Regions from separate parts of the Neobacillus pocheonensis genome, predicted to be linked through region 4. Evidence: riboswitches for the same ligand, from Rfam matches in the RefSeq annotation. Region 4 holds a riboswitch; each other region holds the start of a gene.
The links. Region 4 has a riboswitch for thiamine pyrophosphate ahead of thiM (hydroxyethylthiazole kinase). Riboswitches for the same ligand answer to the same signal wherever they lie in the genome.
Positions count from the first base shown of each region.

Region 1 (3,458 bases), on a different contig from region 4:
GCGCGTTGGCAATTCTTAAAAGGAGTGAATGACCAGCTTGTTTATAGATATTGTTATTGACATCGCATTAGAATTAGTTGGATTTTTCATTCCTGATTTTTCCCCGAAATCAAAGTTCGAAAAACACATAATTAGATTAACAGAAGAAGCATGGTTTTCCTCATTAGAGCAGGATTACAGATACGGATATATTATTTACAATAACAAGAATGTAAAACGCTTCTTAAGCAATGAAAAAAATGTCAAAATGATTATTAGTATGGATATAGAAAGGGAGAAATTCATTAGCTTAGTAAAAAAGGAACATGTCCGGTTCACAAGATTACGGTAAAAGCTAATGAAACCATTAGGACTTTTGAACTACCAAAATTTACAGTTGTCTTCCAATTGAGTTTGATGATATAGTTCATGTGTAAGTTCTTTACGGAACTTCACGATAATTTTTTTTACAGAGAAGTACTCAAGAGGCTGAAGAGGCGCCCCTGCTAAGGGTGTAGGTCGGGTAACCGGCGCGAGGGTTCAAATCCCTTCTTCTCTGCCATTATAATATGGGAATGTCTTGGTATCGACAGGGATAGTTTGAGCTTATATTGCGAGTCGAGGGATTCGGCCTCGTTAAAACGATAAAGCCTATAGCTGGCAAACAAGAAAACAACTTCGCTTTCGCTGCTTAATAACAGCCGTTAGCGGTTCCACCCTCCATCGTCCATGTGGTAGGGTAAGGGACTCACTCTAAGTGGACTACGCTGAATTCCACCGTCTGAGGATGAAAGAAGAGAATAATCAGACTAGCTGCTTCAATGCCTGTCAGTAGGCTAAAGAAGTCGGTGAAAACTAATTTTACTGACTACACTCGTAGAAGTATAAGTGCCAATATCTTTGCACACGGGTTCAACTCCCGTCATTTCCACTAAAATAATTGTTCCGCAGTAGTCCAGGTGGTAGTCCGATTGGCTGTTAACCGATTGGTCGTAGGTTCGAGTCCTACCTGCGGATTTATAGTCCAACAAGGAAACTAGGAACTTGGTCAGGGCGGGAACGCAGCAGCCATAACTAGTGAAATTGTGTGGGTATTACATAGGTAGAAGCTCAAAACGCTAAACTCTTATCTTATTTGAGTTTAGCGTTTTTTTGTTTTGACCACGGGGACGGTTCTCATGGTATTTATAAAGTCAGTTCAGACCAGAAGAACCGTCCCCATGGCACTTTCCCTGGAACTTGTATATAAAAACGTTGGCATTGACTACAATGACTGATATAATGGTAGAGAAATAAGTGAATACGATGAAATGTGGGGGAACCGGTGTTGCCGGTTGAGATTTAGTCCGTGAGACGATGACCCTTGGAACCTGATCTGGTTAATACCGGCGGAGGGAACATATTCTTAAACAATTAATTGTTTGCTGATATGCACTCAGGTTTCTTAGCCTGGGTGCTTTATTTTGTTTAAACAAGGTTTTGCCTTCTTACAACTAAGGTTCCAGCCATTTTGATTTGTTTCACTTTAGATTTTAATTTCACATATGGGGGATTCAAGATGAAGAAATGGCTAGTACTAGTCCTATCAGTTTTTTTAATAACGGGATGCAGCGGTAAAAAAGAAACGGAAAACGCAAAAGGAAAAAAGCAGCCTCTTAAAAAGGTTTCGATCGTACTAGATTGGACGCCAAATACCAATCATACTGGATTATACGTAGCAAAAGAAAAAGGATTCTTTAAAAAAGAGGGCTTAGATGTGGATATTATCATGCCGGGCGAGTCGGGTGCTGACCAACTAGTAGCTTCTGGCAAGGCGCAATTTGGTGTTGGCTACCAAGAAGCGATAACCCAAGCACGTGTACAAGGGGTGCCACTAGTATCCATCGCTGCTGTGATTCAGCACAATACATCAGGTTTCGCTTCACCAGCTGCCAAACAGATTCAATCACCAAAAGATTTTGAAGGAAAAACATACGGTGGATGGGGTTCGCCAGTCGAAAAATCTGTTATCACTTCTTTAATGAACAAAGAAAATGCCAATGCCAATAAGGTGAAAATTGTGAACATGGGTGATACCGACTTTTTTACGGCTGTGAAAAGAGACATCGATTTTGCTTGGATTTACTATGGATGGACTGGTATTCAAGCAGAGCTTCGTAATGAAAAGATTAATATGGTTTACTTAACCGATTACTCTGACAAACTGGACTACTATACACCCGTTTTAGAGACCAACGAAAAAATGATCGAACAGAACCCTGAAACGGTTAAAGCATTCGTAAAAGCCACGGCACAAGGGTATCAATTTGCCATCAAAAACCCTGATCAAGCTGCGGATATCCTGATGAAAGCAGCACCGGATTTAGATCCAAAGCTTGTTAAGAAAAGTCAAGAATGGTTATCGCCGAAATATCAGGATGATGCAAAGGCATGGGGGATTCAAAAGCAAGAGGTTTGGGAAAATTATACCCAATGGATGTATGAAAATAAGCTTCTTGACAAAAAAATAGATGCGAAAAAAGCATTTACTAATGAGTTTTTACCAAAACAATAGGGGGATAAAGACATGGCGAATTCTTTAATCAGCATTCAAATAATCCCGAAAACAAAGAATGGCGAAGACGTGATTCCGTACGTTGATGAAGCCATTAAAGTAATAGATGAATCTGGTGTGAAATATGAGGTACACCCGTTAGAAACAACAATGGAAGGCGAACTTCACGAATTATTTGCGGTAATTTCAAAAATGAATGAACGAATGATTGAAATGGGAAGCAAAAATGTCATTTCACAAGTGAAGATTCTTTATCAGCCAACAGGCATTTCTATGGCTGACTTAACGGTGAAATATCGATGATGAGGAAGAATCTTGTAAAAGGGTGGAGACCAATTTTGGTTCTCCTCCTTTTGTTTGTCATTTGGGAAATGGTCGTTAATATAGCAGAAGTGCCGGAATGGCTTCTTCCTCCGCCATCAAAGATTTTCGCAGAGGCCATGGATGGTTGGCTTAATTTTTATCCAGATGTGTTTTCAACGGTTAAAATTTCACTACTTGGATTTGCGGTTGGAGCAATCATTGGACTGGTGGCCGCCATTTTATTGCATCTAGTTCCTGTTTTAAAAGATTCCTTCTATCCATTGTTGATTTTATCGCAAAATGTTCCCATTATCGTTCTTGCTCCACTGTTGGTCATTTGGTTTGGGTTTGGAATATTACCAAAAATGATTGTGATCACTCTGGTTTGTTTCTTTCCCATTACTGTGGCCGCTTTAGATGGATTTAGCCAAACCCCTTCAGAGTTGAAGCATTATATGATGATGGCAGGTGCATCGAAAACGCAGCTTTTTTGGAAATTGGAACTGCCGTTTTCGTTGCCGTCGATTTTTTCAGGCTTAAAGATCTCTGCAACATACAGCGTAATGGGGGCCGTTATTTCCGAATGGCTTGGTGCTAAGCAGGGGATCGGTGTCTTTATGAC
Region 1 covers NZ_JBCNAD010000087.1:1,731-5,188, reverse strand. Annotated here, with positions in the region: gene ABES02_RS28765 (hypothetical protein) at 1-19, shown strand, start outside; gene ABES02_RS28760 (hypothetical protein) at 38-331, shown strand; tRNA gene ABES02_RS28755 (tRNA-Ser) at 451-541, shown strand; RNA gene ssrA (transfer-messenger RNA) at 551-913, shown strand; tRNA gene ABES02_RS28745 (tRNA-Asn) at 924-996, shown strand; RNA gene ffs (signal recognition particle sRNA small type) at 994-1,087, shown strand; TPP riboswitch at 1,284-1,393, shown strand; gene ABES02_RS28735 (ABC transporter substrate-binding protein) at 1,538-2,533, shown strand; gene ABES02_RS28730 (thiamine-binding protein) at 2,546-2,836, shown strand; gene ABES02_RS28725 (ABC transporter permease) at 2,836-3,458, shown strand, end outside.
Region 1: linked by a shared signal. The riboswitch ahead of ABES02_RS28735 (ABC transporter substrate-binding protein) and the one ahead of thiM (hydroxyethylthiazole kinase) in region 4 are both predicted to bind thiamine pyrophosphate.

Region 2 (3,458 bases), on a different contig from region 4:
CCAAAAAGTAAGGCTGTAAAATGCCTGGATTTCCTAAAAAGCTGAAAATATGTAAACTCACGGTTCATTTGTTTTGTTTGTATCACCTTAAAGGATTCATCTCCTTTTTTTGAAATTTGCAGCTATTTTTTATTATGCAATTTTATAGAGATAATGAAAAGAGTTATATAAAAAGATTAATATAGGAAAAAAGGATAGAACGATGGGTTCTATCCTTAAACGACCAAATTAATACTGTTTTCTAATAATAGGTACTTTCAGCGAAACCACACTTTTGGCATTTCCTCATTCCGGGGGTCTCTAAGAATATATGCTTACAATGACACTGGATGGATTGGATTTTTTCTTTTAAAAAATCTAGCTTTTGATTTAAAGATTCTAGTTCTTCTATTAGCCTTGTTATTTCATTGTTTGAAGTGTTATCGATAAATTCTGGACCCATCATGGATAAACTCCTCCGCTTTATTCTTCATGCCTTCTTCAATTTCTAAACTGTCATCCACATTCATGCCGCGAATGTTATGTGAAATCTTCATGGAACAAAACTTTGGACCGCACATGGAACAAAAATGGGCTGTTTTTGCCCCTTCAGCCGGAAGAGTTTCATCGTGGTATTCTCTAGCACGTTCCGGATCCAATGATAAGTTGAATTGGTCTTCCCATCTGAATTCGAAACGGGCTTTCGATAAAGCATTGTCTCTGATTTGCGCACCCGGGTGGCCTTTTGCCAGATCAGCAGCATGAGCGGCAATTTTATAAGCAATGACACCCGCTCGGACATCGTCTTTATTCGGTAATCCCAGATGTTCTTTTGGAGTTACGTAACATAGCATCGCGGTTCCAAACCAGCCAATCATCGCTGCTCCGATCGCAGAAGTAATATGATCATATCCTGGTGCAATATCGGTTGTTAACGGTCCCAAGGTATAAAATGGCGCTTCTTTACAGAGTTCCAATTGCTTATCCATATTCTCTTTAATCATATGCATCGGTACATGGCCGGGACCTTCAATCATAACTTGGACATCATGCATCCAGGAAATTTCAGTTAATTCACCTAATGTCTCAAGTTCAGCAAATTGAGCATCATCATTGGCATCTGCAATGCTGCCAGGACGTAATCCATCTCCAAGGGAAACTGAAATATCATACTGCTTTAGAATTTCACAAATTTCTTCAAAATGGGTGTATAGAAAATTTTCTTGATGATGAGCCAAACACCACTGCGCCATAATCGAACCTCCGCGGGATACGATGCCCGTTGTCCGTTTCACCGTCAATGGAATATAGCGTAATAATACACCGGCATGAATAGTAAAATAATCGACGCCTTGTTCGGCTTGTTCAATCAGCGTATCTCGGTATACTTCCCAAGTTAAATCCTCGGCAATTCCATTCACCTTCTCAAGGGCTTGATAAATCGGAACAGTTCCCACAGGTACAGGCGAATTGCGGATAATCCATTCTCTTGTTGTATGTATATTTTTTCCGGTAGATAAATCCATGATCGTATCAGCTCCCCAACGGGTAGCCCAAGTCATTTTTTCAACCTCTTGTTCAATAGAGGATGTAACTGCTGAATTCCCGATGTTCGCGTTGATTTTTACAAGAAAATTCCTTCCAATTATCATCGGTTCAATTTCTGGATGATTAATATTGGCTGGTATGATCGCTCTTCCTCGTGCAACCTCCTCTCGAACAAACGACGGTTCGACGTTTTCTCGTATCGCTATAAACTCCATTTCGGGGGTGATCATTCCTTTTTTGGCGTAATGCATCTGTGTAACAGTATGACCTTTTTTTGCACGGAGAGGTGCTAGGTTTATATTAGGAAACCATTCTAGATTGGCCCGATTATCTTCATCAAGGTATCCGTTATCTCTTGGCTTTATTTTTCTGCCTGCATATCTTTCAACATCATTTCGCTCAAGAACCCATTTCTCGCGTAATGCTGGCAGCCCTTTCCTTATGTCAATTTGATAGTTAGTGTCTGTATATGGACCACTTGTATCATAAACTCTAACGGGGGCATTTTCTTCTTCCCCGAAAGTAGTAACTGTTCGTTTCAATTGGATTTCTCTCATCGGGACCTTCATTTCAGGTCTAGAACCCTCTTGATAAACTTTTTTACTTCCAGTGAATGGTGATTTTAATTCGATATTCTGCATGTAACTTCCTCCTAAAAAATTGGTAGATTTTGCGATCTGGAAGTTACAGCATAGTTCACAACATGTAGTACTCAATGGACTGACATGTAAATGAATGACAATAAAAAAAGGTTCTGTATACACAGAACCTGATTCATCGTCAAAAAGTAGCGGCGCATAGTAAAAATGGTTATATTACGCCTTCGAAACTACTTCCCTACGCTGGTATGATCCAGATCAGGTTCAAAGGGTCAAAGAATTTTATGCATTCTTCTCTCAGTCCGAGCCATCGGACCCCCCTAGTAGAACTAAAAAACAATATAAAATATGTTTCTTACTCTAAAAAAATAACATAATCTTTTCAGTAAAAAAAGCTTTTTCTAAAAAAAATATGTCATTGCAAATGAATATACATGCGAATTAAAACAAAAACTTTAATTTGTGATAACGAAAAGGAGGGATGAATATTGGACGCACAACGCGCACAGGAAATCGCGAGTTCACGAAACATGGCCAATGTAACCTATAACGGAACCCCAATTTATATTGAACATGTTGACCAGGAAGCCGGAAAAGCTACCATCCATCCGCTGGATGAACCAGATACTAAACAAAGTGTTTCTGTATCGAGCTTAAAAGAACAATGATGGAATGAAAGGATATACAAAATTCTCATGACTTTAGTGTGATTCATTTTTGCGTTAATTCGCCCCTTTGCCATCGAAAAAGCAGTAAAATTCCCATTTTGGAAATTTTACTGCTTTTGTTGTATACCCCATTGAATCAGTCATCCTATAAATCTAGTGATAGCACCTAAAAAAGTACTCCCCTTCCTTTTTAAAAAATTTTTACCGAAATGGATTTAAAAATAGGAATACAAGCACACACACTGCTCATCCATCTGGGTTCTGGTCTTGTATCATACTCTATTATTTGCCTATTTTCTCTTAAATTTTAGAAAAAAAGGCTAATTTATTAGGACAACGTCATTCCATGACACATATAGATGCAGTGTAAATATAATTAATTAATTTTCAGGGGGAAAACTTATTATGCATAAAGACATCATGAAGTATTTTTTAGGGAAAGTAATCAAGATCAATCGGGGCGGTCCTGAATCAAGAATCGGAAAGTTAATGGATTACGGTGACGACCATCTCGCTATTTACACAGAAGATGACGGCATTGTTTATTACAATATGCAGCAAATTAAAAGTTTTACAGATAATATGAAGGGTAATATGCCATTTAATGTGGATGTTCCTTCCAATTTAGTATTTAAAAAAGCAGATCATTTTCAAGATCTACTTG
Region 2 covers NZ_JBCNAD010000008.1:302,244-305,701, reverse strand. Annotated here, with positions in the region: gene ABES02_RS06070 (MFS transporter) at 1-86, opposite strand, end outside; gene thiC (phosphomethylpyrimidine synthase ThiC) at 420-2,168, opposite strand; TPP riboswitch at 2,345-2,458, opposite strand; gene ABES02_RS06060 (small acid-soluble spore protein H) at 2,615-2,794, shown strand; gene ABES02_RS06055 (hypothetical protein) at 3,200-3,458, shown strand, end outside.
Region 2: linked by a shared signal. The riboswitch ahead of thiC (phosphomethylpyrimidine synthase ThiC) and the one ahead of thiM (hydroxyethylthiazole kinase) in region 4 are both predicted to bind thiamine pyrophosphate.

Region 3 (3,458 bases), on a different contig from region 4:
CCTGATAAATGATTAGAGATAATACATAAGCGATCACTAGTGCATAACCGATTGAAAAAGCTGTCCATTTTCTTGAGGCTGTTTCTTTATAAATTGTTGCAACTGTTGCCAAACATGGGATATACAACAAAATAAATACCATAAAACTATAAGCGGCTAGCGGTGAGTAATAATGGGATAGTAATCCCTGCAAACTGGCATCGTTAGGTACAAAATAGATAATATTCATGGTTGAAATAATCGCTTCCTTGGCAAGAAAGCCGGTAATTAACGAAGCCGCTGCCTGCCAGGTGCCAAAGCCAATTGGAGCGAGCAGCGGCGCCAGAACCCCTCCGATAGAAGCTAAAAAGCTGTCATCCATGTTTACGTTTAACCCATTAGGTCCAGCGTATGATAATAGCCAGATAAACACAGAACCAGCAAAAATGAACGTTCCAGCCTTTCTCACAAAGCCTTTACCTTTATCCCATGTACTTCTCCAAAGTGATTGAAATTGAGGAAGCCTATATGGCGGCAATTCAATAACAAATAAGGAAGTTTCAGATTTTAATAGAGTAGAAGAAAATACTTTTGCCAGAATTAAAGCAACTACGATCCCAAGAACATATAAACTCAAGACAATCAATGCTTTATTGGCTGCAAAGAATGCCCCCACAAACAACGCATATACAGGCAAGCGAGCCGAGCAGGACATTAAAGGCGTCAGCAAAATTGTTAACAGCCGTTCACGAGGTGTTTCAATCGTTCTTGCCGCCATAATTCCTGGAACATTACAGCCAAAGCCAATCATCATTGGAATAAATGCTTTTCCATTTAATCCGACCGATTCCATAATCCTGTCCATTACCATGGCTACCCGTGCCATATATCCTGAGTCTTCTAATAAAGATATAAAAAAGAATAAGATAAAGATTTGCGGTACAAATACCAGTACCCCGCCAACCCCGGCTACTAACCCTTCAATAATTAAAGCATGGATAAAAGAAGAGGCATGAATAGCTGATAATACGTTTTCAAATCCTGCCGTAACCGGACCAGTTAAGAGGGCATCCAATGCATCCGATAGCGGTGTTCCGAGCCAATCAAATGTCAACATGAACATCAAATACATTAAGAGCAAAAAGATTGGCATCCCTAAATATCGATTGGTGACGATGCTGTCAATTTTTTCTGAAAGAGGAATGACTGAATCACTTTTTCTCGCCACATCCGCAATTATTTTTTCAATGACTTCTTTTCTCTTTAAATAAATAAAATTAGCGAGTGATTTGCTGCCGTATAACTTTTGTATTTTCAATTCCAAATTCGAAAGAATAGCAGCTAGCTTGGATCCATTAACGATTCCATTTAGGTAATTCCTTACATATTCATTTCCCTCAAAAAATTGGATGGCCAGCCACCTCAGTGAATGTTCCGTTTTTCCGGTGAATTCACTGGACAATGCCGTAATGGCTTCTTCAACCTCTTTGCCATAATAGACAAGATTCTTTTTGATAGGCAGGATTGATTTCGTTGAAATGACATCTACGAGCTTGTCACAGCCTTTGCCGCTTCTAGCGACAACTGGAACAACAGGTACACCGAGAATTTCAGCCAACTTTGGGGCATCTATTTGGATTCCACGTTTATTTGCGACATCGACCATATTTAGCCCAATAAGGGCAGGCTTTTCAAATTCCAGCAATTGCAAAGTTAAATGCAAATTGCGTTCTAATTGAGAAGCATCCAGGATATTCAGTAAGCGATCGACCGATTCATTTAAAAAGAAGGAGGTCACAACCCCTTCATCCTTTGAAAGTGGATTCAAGGTATAGACACCAGGCAAATCAATTAATCTGCCAATATTATTTTTAAACACGCCTACTTTCTTTTCAACTGTTACACCGCTCCAGTTGCCAACATACTCATAGGAACCTGTTAAATTGTTAAACAATGAAGTTTTTCCCGTATTGGGATTTCCAATTAGAGCGATTTCCATTAGATTCTCTCCACTTCGATTTGAACTGCTTCCTTCCTCCGGATTCCAATACACTGTCCGCAGGACTCAATCATAATCGGACCTCCAAAAGGCATCACACATTTTACACATACTTCCGAGCCTTCCGTAATCCCTAAATCGAGCAAACGCCTCTGGACAAGCTGGCCAACATGAGAAATGTCAATGATTTTACCCTTGTCCCCTGCTTTTAAGATACCGAACATGTGCTATCACCCTATCTATATTAATTGAGAATGATTCTCTTTCTATATTGACATTTTAACACTTTTTATTATTAATAAGCGTAATAATTTTGACAATATTTCAAAAAAAAAAGAAAAGCACAAAGCTTTTCTTTTTAGAGTTTATTAATTTTCCTTGACAAGCATTCTCTTGGGCAATGCCTCGATAACTAGAACGACAATGATAGCACTGACCACAAAGCTTGGGAGCATATAAATTCTATAATAAAGAATTGGATTGTCTGCATTGCTAATTGTTCAGGCAAACCACATCCGTACGCTAGCGTTAACTAACAGGTTCATAGGGTCAGAACACATTATCGTTCACTCTCAGCCGCTCTTTACAGCTCCCCTTGTGGACATATACAATTGATTTCATTAAGAATAAACTACTATTTAATATTGAATACAAGGATAATATTCAATCATTTGCAAGCGAAAGTTTAATGACAAATTAACTATGGAAATATTGGGAAAATAATTTCCACATGATATTAAAAGGATTTTTTGTTATTATCAGCGAATTAAGATTGTGATTAGGAATGTGGGATTTAGGAGGTACAGCATGTTTACAGATAAACAAACGGAATTAATTGATTTCTTTAATAAACATAAAGACCAATTAATTCTTGATTGGGAAGATTCATATATTATCTCGAAAGAAGACCCTTATAAAGAAAAAATAAGCGAAAATGCTAAAGCCCTTTTTAATGTAATCTTAACGATGCATAAATTTTCCGAGCAGGAGCTTTTGAACGTAATCGAAAAAATAGCAAAAGAGATATCGGAAGAAAGAGTCATTGCCAAAATTAATATTGGGGACTTTGTTTATAATGTCAATCTTGGCAGAACGATTTTGTACAGTTATTTAAGCAAAACTGGAATATCATGGTCAGAAATGCAGGAATCGATCAATCGAATTAATTTCTGCTTTGACAAGTTTTTATACTATGCTGTTTCCCATTATACTGAAGCGAAAAATAAAATTATTGAAGAAAAAACAATGTTTATTGACTCGACCCATCAGGATCGTCTAACCCTTCTTGGACAAATGACTTCTAGCTTTATTCATGAATTTAGAAACCCGCTCACATCAGTCCAGGGTTTTATCCAGCTTCTAAAAGCTGATTATCCTAATATGAAGTATCTAGATATTATTTCAAGTGAATTAGATCAGCTGAATTTTAGAATTTCTCAGTTTCTTCTCCTTTCCAAGAAAGAATTAATCGGAAAAGAAA
Region 3 covers NZ_JBCNAD010000066.1:74,570-78,027, forward strand. Annotated here, with positions in the region: gene feoB (ferrous iron transport protein B) at 1-1,978, opposite strand, end outside; gene ABES02_RS27490 (FeoA family protein) at 1,978-2,202, opposite strand; TPP riboswitch at 2,476-2,584, opposite strand; gene ABES02_RS27495 (histidine kinase N-terminal domain-containing protein) at 2,786-3,458, shown strand, end outside.
Region 3: linked by a shared signal. The riboswitch ahead of ABES02_RS27490 (FeoA family protein) and the one ahead of thiM (hydroxyethylthiazole kinase) in region 4 are both predicted to bind thiamine pyrophosphate.

Region 4 (3,458 bases):
GAGAGGTTTCTGATAGATTATGGCGAAACACTATCTCATTTTATGACTTGGAGGAGAAAATAAAAAATGAGCAAGCAAGTAATCGTTTATACGACAAATGACTGTATTGAATGCACAATGGTCAAACAAGTACTCACACAGGAAGGAATTTCATTTGAAACCAGGAATGTTTCGACGAACCCGGAGTATCAAAAGGAAGTAGAAGCGTATGGTTTTTTAGGAGTTCCAGTGACAGTTGTAGATCATCGAGCAGTTAAAGGTTTTACTAATGAACTAAAAGAGCTGATGGAGCTGGCAAAAAAATAGGAAAAATATTTATTAATCTCGAAAATTTTTAATAAAGGGTGAAACTAGGCTCGATGATGGACAAAACATTACAGAGAATGGGTGAAAATGTCCTTCATAAGATCGATGAAGGACAAAAATTACAGAGAATAGATGAAAATTGGTCTTCATAAGATTGATGAAGGACAAATCATAACAGAAAATAGCCTGTCCTGTCCTTCATTGGCTAAATGAAGGACAATTCTCACCAATATAAGTAGGGTTAGGTCTTTCATGGGTTAATCGTTTTGCCATAATAACATTATGTAAACTGTTACGGATTTTTTATTTAGTAATTTATTCTTTACTTATTATTTTAATAGGAGTATTATTGGGTTGAAATTTAATATGTGTTGTATCTACTAGGGGTGCCCTTCATGCGGGCTGAGAGAAAACGGCAACGTTTTTGACCCTTTGGACCTGATCTGGATAATACCAGCGTAGGAAAGTAGTCTTGTGAAGTATTTTTACTTTCTTGCTTATGAACCAGGTCCAAATAATGGATCTGGTTTTTTTATTTTGGCTTTGTTAAAGGTCAATCTTAATTTTGCTCATAGTTGATTGGAGCGGAGGGCACTCGACTCCTGCGGGATAGAGAGGTCGCTAGAGACCCCACAGGCGCAAAGCGCCGAGGAGGCTCTAGGACCTCCCCGCGGAAAGCGAGTGCCCGGAGCGGAAATCAACAACCAAATTTAACAGAGCCTTTATTTTAAAAAAGAAAAGGGGAAATTCAAATGGAAAAAAACAGTTTAGCTGAAACTTTGCAAAAAGTACGTGAGGTAAACCCGCTTGTACATAATATCACGAATGTAGTTGTTACCAACTTTACGGCAAATGGTCTTCTTGCTCTTGGCGCATCACCGGTTATGGCGTATGCAGCTGAAGAGGTGGCGGATATGGCGAAGATTGCTAGTTCAGTAGTTTTAAATATTGGAACCCTAAACCCGCAAACTGTTGAATCGATGATCATTGCGGGGAAAGCAGCAAATGAGGCGAATGTTCCAGTCATTTTTGACCCGGTTGGAGCAGGGGCTACAAGCTATCGAACCGTAACAGCACAAAGAATCATGAAAGAAGTTAAAGTCTCCGTTATTAGAGGTAATGCTGCCGAAATTGCGAATGTAGTGGGGGAAAAGTGGGAAATAAAAGGCGTTGACGCTGGTAATGCAGAGGGGAATGTCATTGACATCGCCATTAATGCTGCCGAAAAAATGAATTGTGTTGTCGTGATTACCGGAAAAGAAGACATTGTCAGCAATGGAAAAACCACGTATTTAGTTGCGGGTGGTCATCCAATCTTAACCAAGGTCACCGGGACTGGATGCTTATTGACTTCAGTGATTGGTGCTTTTGCTGGAGTGGATAAGGATCTCATTAGGGCTTCCGTTGCAGCACTAAGCTTTTACGGAATTGCAGCCGAAAAAGCAGCACAAAAAACGGCTGAAATGGGTCCAGGAAGTTTCCAAATCGAGTTTTTAAACCAATTGGCCCTCGTTTCCTCAGAAGATATCGTTCAACATAGTTCATTTAGACAGGTGTAGGGGAGGTTAGCAAAATGAAAAAAGCATTAACGATTGCAGGATCTGATAGCGGCGGCGGAGCGGGAATTCAAGCTGACCTTAAAACCTTTCAGGAATTGGAAGTCTTCGGAATGTCAGCTTTAACTGCAGTAACAGCGCAAAATACATTAGGTGTCCACGGCGTCTATCCGATGACAGTCGAGGCCGTTATTAAGCAGATTCAAGCTATAGGTGATGACATGGGCACTGACGCAGTAAAAACCGGAATGCTCTTTAATGCAGACATCATCAGAGCGGTTAGTGAACAAATTAGCAAATACAAATGGGACAATCTTGTGGTGGACCCAGTGATGATTGCCAAGGGGGGAGCATCGCTTTTACAAATAGAAGCTATTTCGGCCATGAAAAATTATTTATTACCACTTGCCAAGGTTATTACACCGAACATACCGGAAGCAGAGGTCCTTACAGAGATGTCGATTCAAACGGAAGAAGACAAACAGGAGGCGGCACAAAGACTTTTCGAATTAGGTGTAAAAAACATCGTTATTAAAGGCGGCCATGATGACAACGAAACTGAATCAATCGATTTATTGTTTGATGGCAAGAAATTTTACACTTTTACAAGCAAACGCATCGAGACGAAAAACACCCATGGAACGGGCTGTACGTTTTCAGCGGCCATTACTGCTGAACTGGCAAATGGGGCAACCATCTACGACGCTGTTGTGAAGGCGAAGGACTTTATTCAGGCAGCCATTGAGGAAGATTTAGAAATTGGACTGGGGCATGGTCCGACGAACCATTGGGCCTATCAAAAAAGGCAGGTGTTTGTAAGATCATGAAAAATCTGCGCGAAGCATTAAAGGTTTATTTTATCATGGGCAGTCCTAATTGCTTGATGGACCCGACAGAGGTTTTAAAAGAGGCTATTTCCGGCGGCATTACATTTTTTCAATTTCGGGAAAAGGGTGAAGGAGCTTTAACGGGTGTTGAAAAATATGCACTTGCCAAAGAACTCCAAAACATTTGTAGACAAAATCAAATCCCGTTTATAGTGAATGATGATATCGAACTGGCATTAACGATAGATGCAGACGGTGTCCATATCGGCCAAGAGGATGAGTCGGTGAGAGCAGTTAGGAAAAAAATTGGCGATAAAATCCTCGGGGTATCCGTCCATTCGACCGAGGAAGCGATGTCTGCCATAAAAGAGGGTGCAGATTATTTTGGCATTGGACCTGTTTTTCCAACAAAAACAAAAGAGGATGCCAAGCCTTCTCGAGGTACGACCCTAATTGAAACATTAAGGGAAAACGGATATCAAACCCCGATTGTTGGGATTGGCGGGATAACGGCAGAAAATGCACGTTCAATTGTGGATGCGGGTGCAGACGGTGTCTCGGTCATTACAGCCATAAGTCTTGCCGCGTCACCAATGGAGGCTGCCAGAAAATTAAAAGGAGCGATAATGGGATGAAAAAAACGCACAAACTTACCCTTACAGCGATGATGATTGCGATCGGAACGATATCTAGCAGTCTAGTATCCATTCCAATCGGTTTTACGAAGGTCTTTCCTGTTCAGCATTTTTTAAATGTATTGTCCGCAGTA
Region 4 covers NZ_JBCNAD010000047.1:51,758-55,215, reverse strand. Annotated here, with positions in the region: gene ABES02_RS24230 (glutaredoxin family protein) at 67-306, shown strand; TPP riboswitch at 679-788, shown strand; gene thiM (hydroxyethylthiazole kinase) at 1,059-1,865, shown strand; gene thiD (bifunctional hydroxymethylpyrimidine kinase/phosphomethylpyrimidine kinase) at 1,880-2,689, shown strand; gene thiE (thiamine phosphate synthase) at 2,686-3,324, shown strand; gene thiW (energy coupling factor transporter S component ThiW) at 3,321-3,458, shown strand, end outside.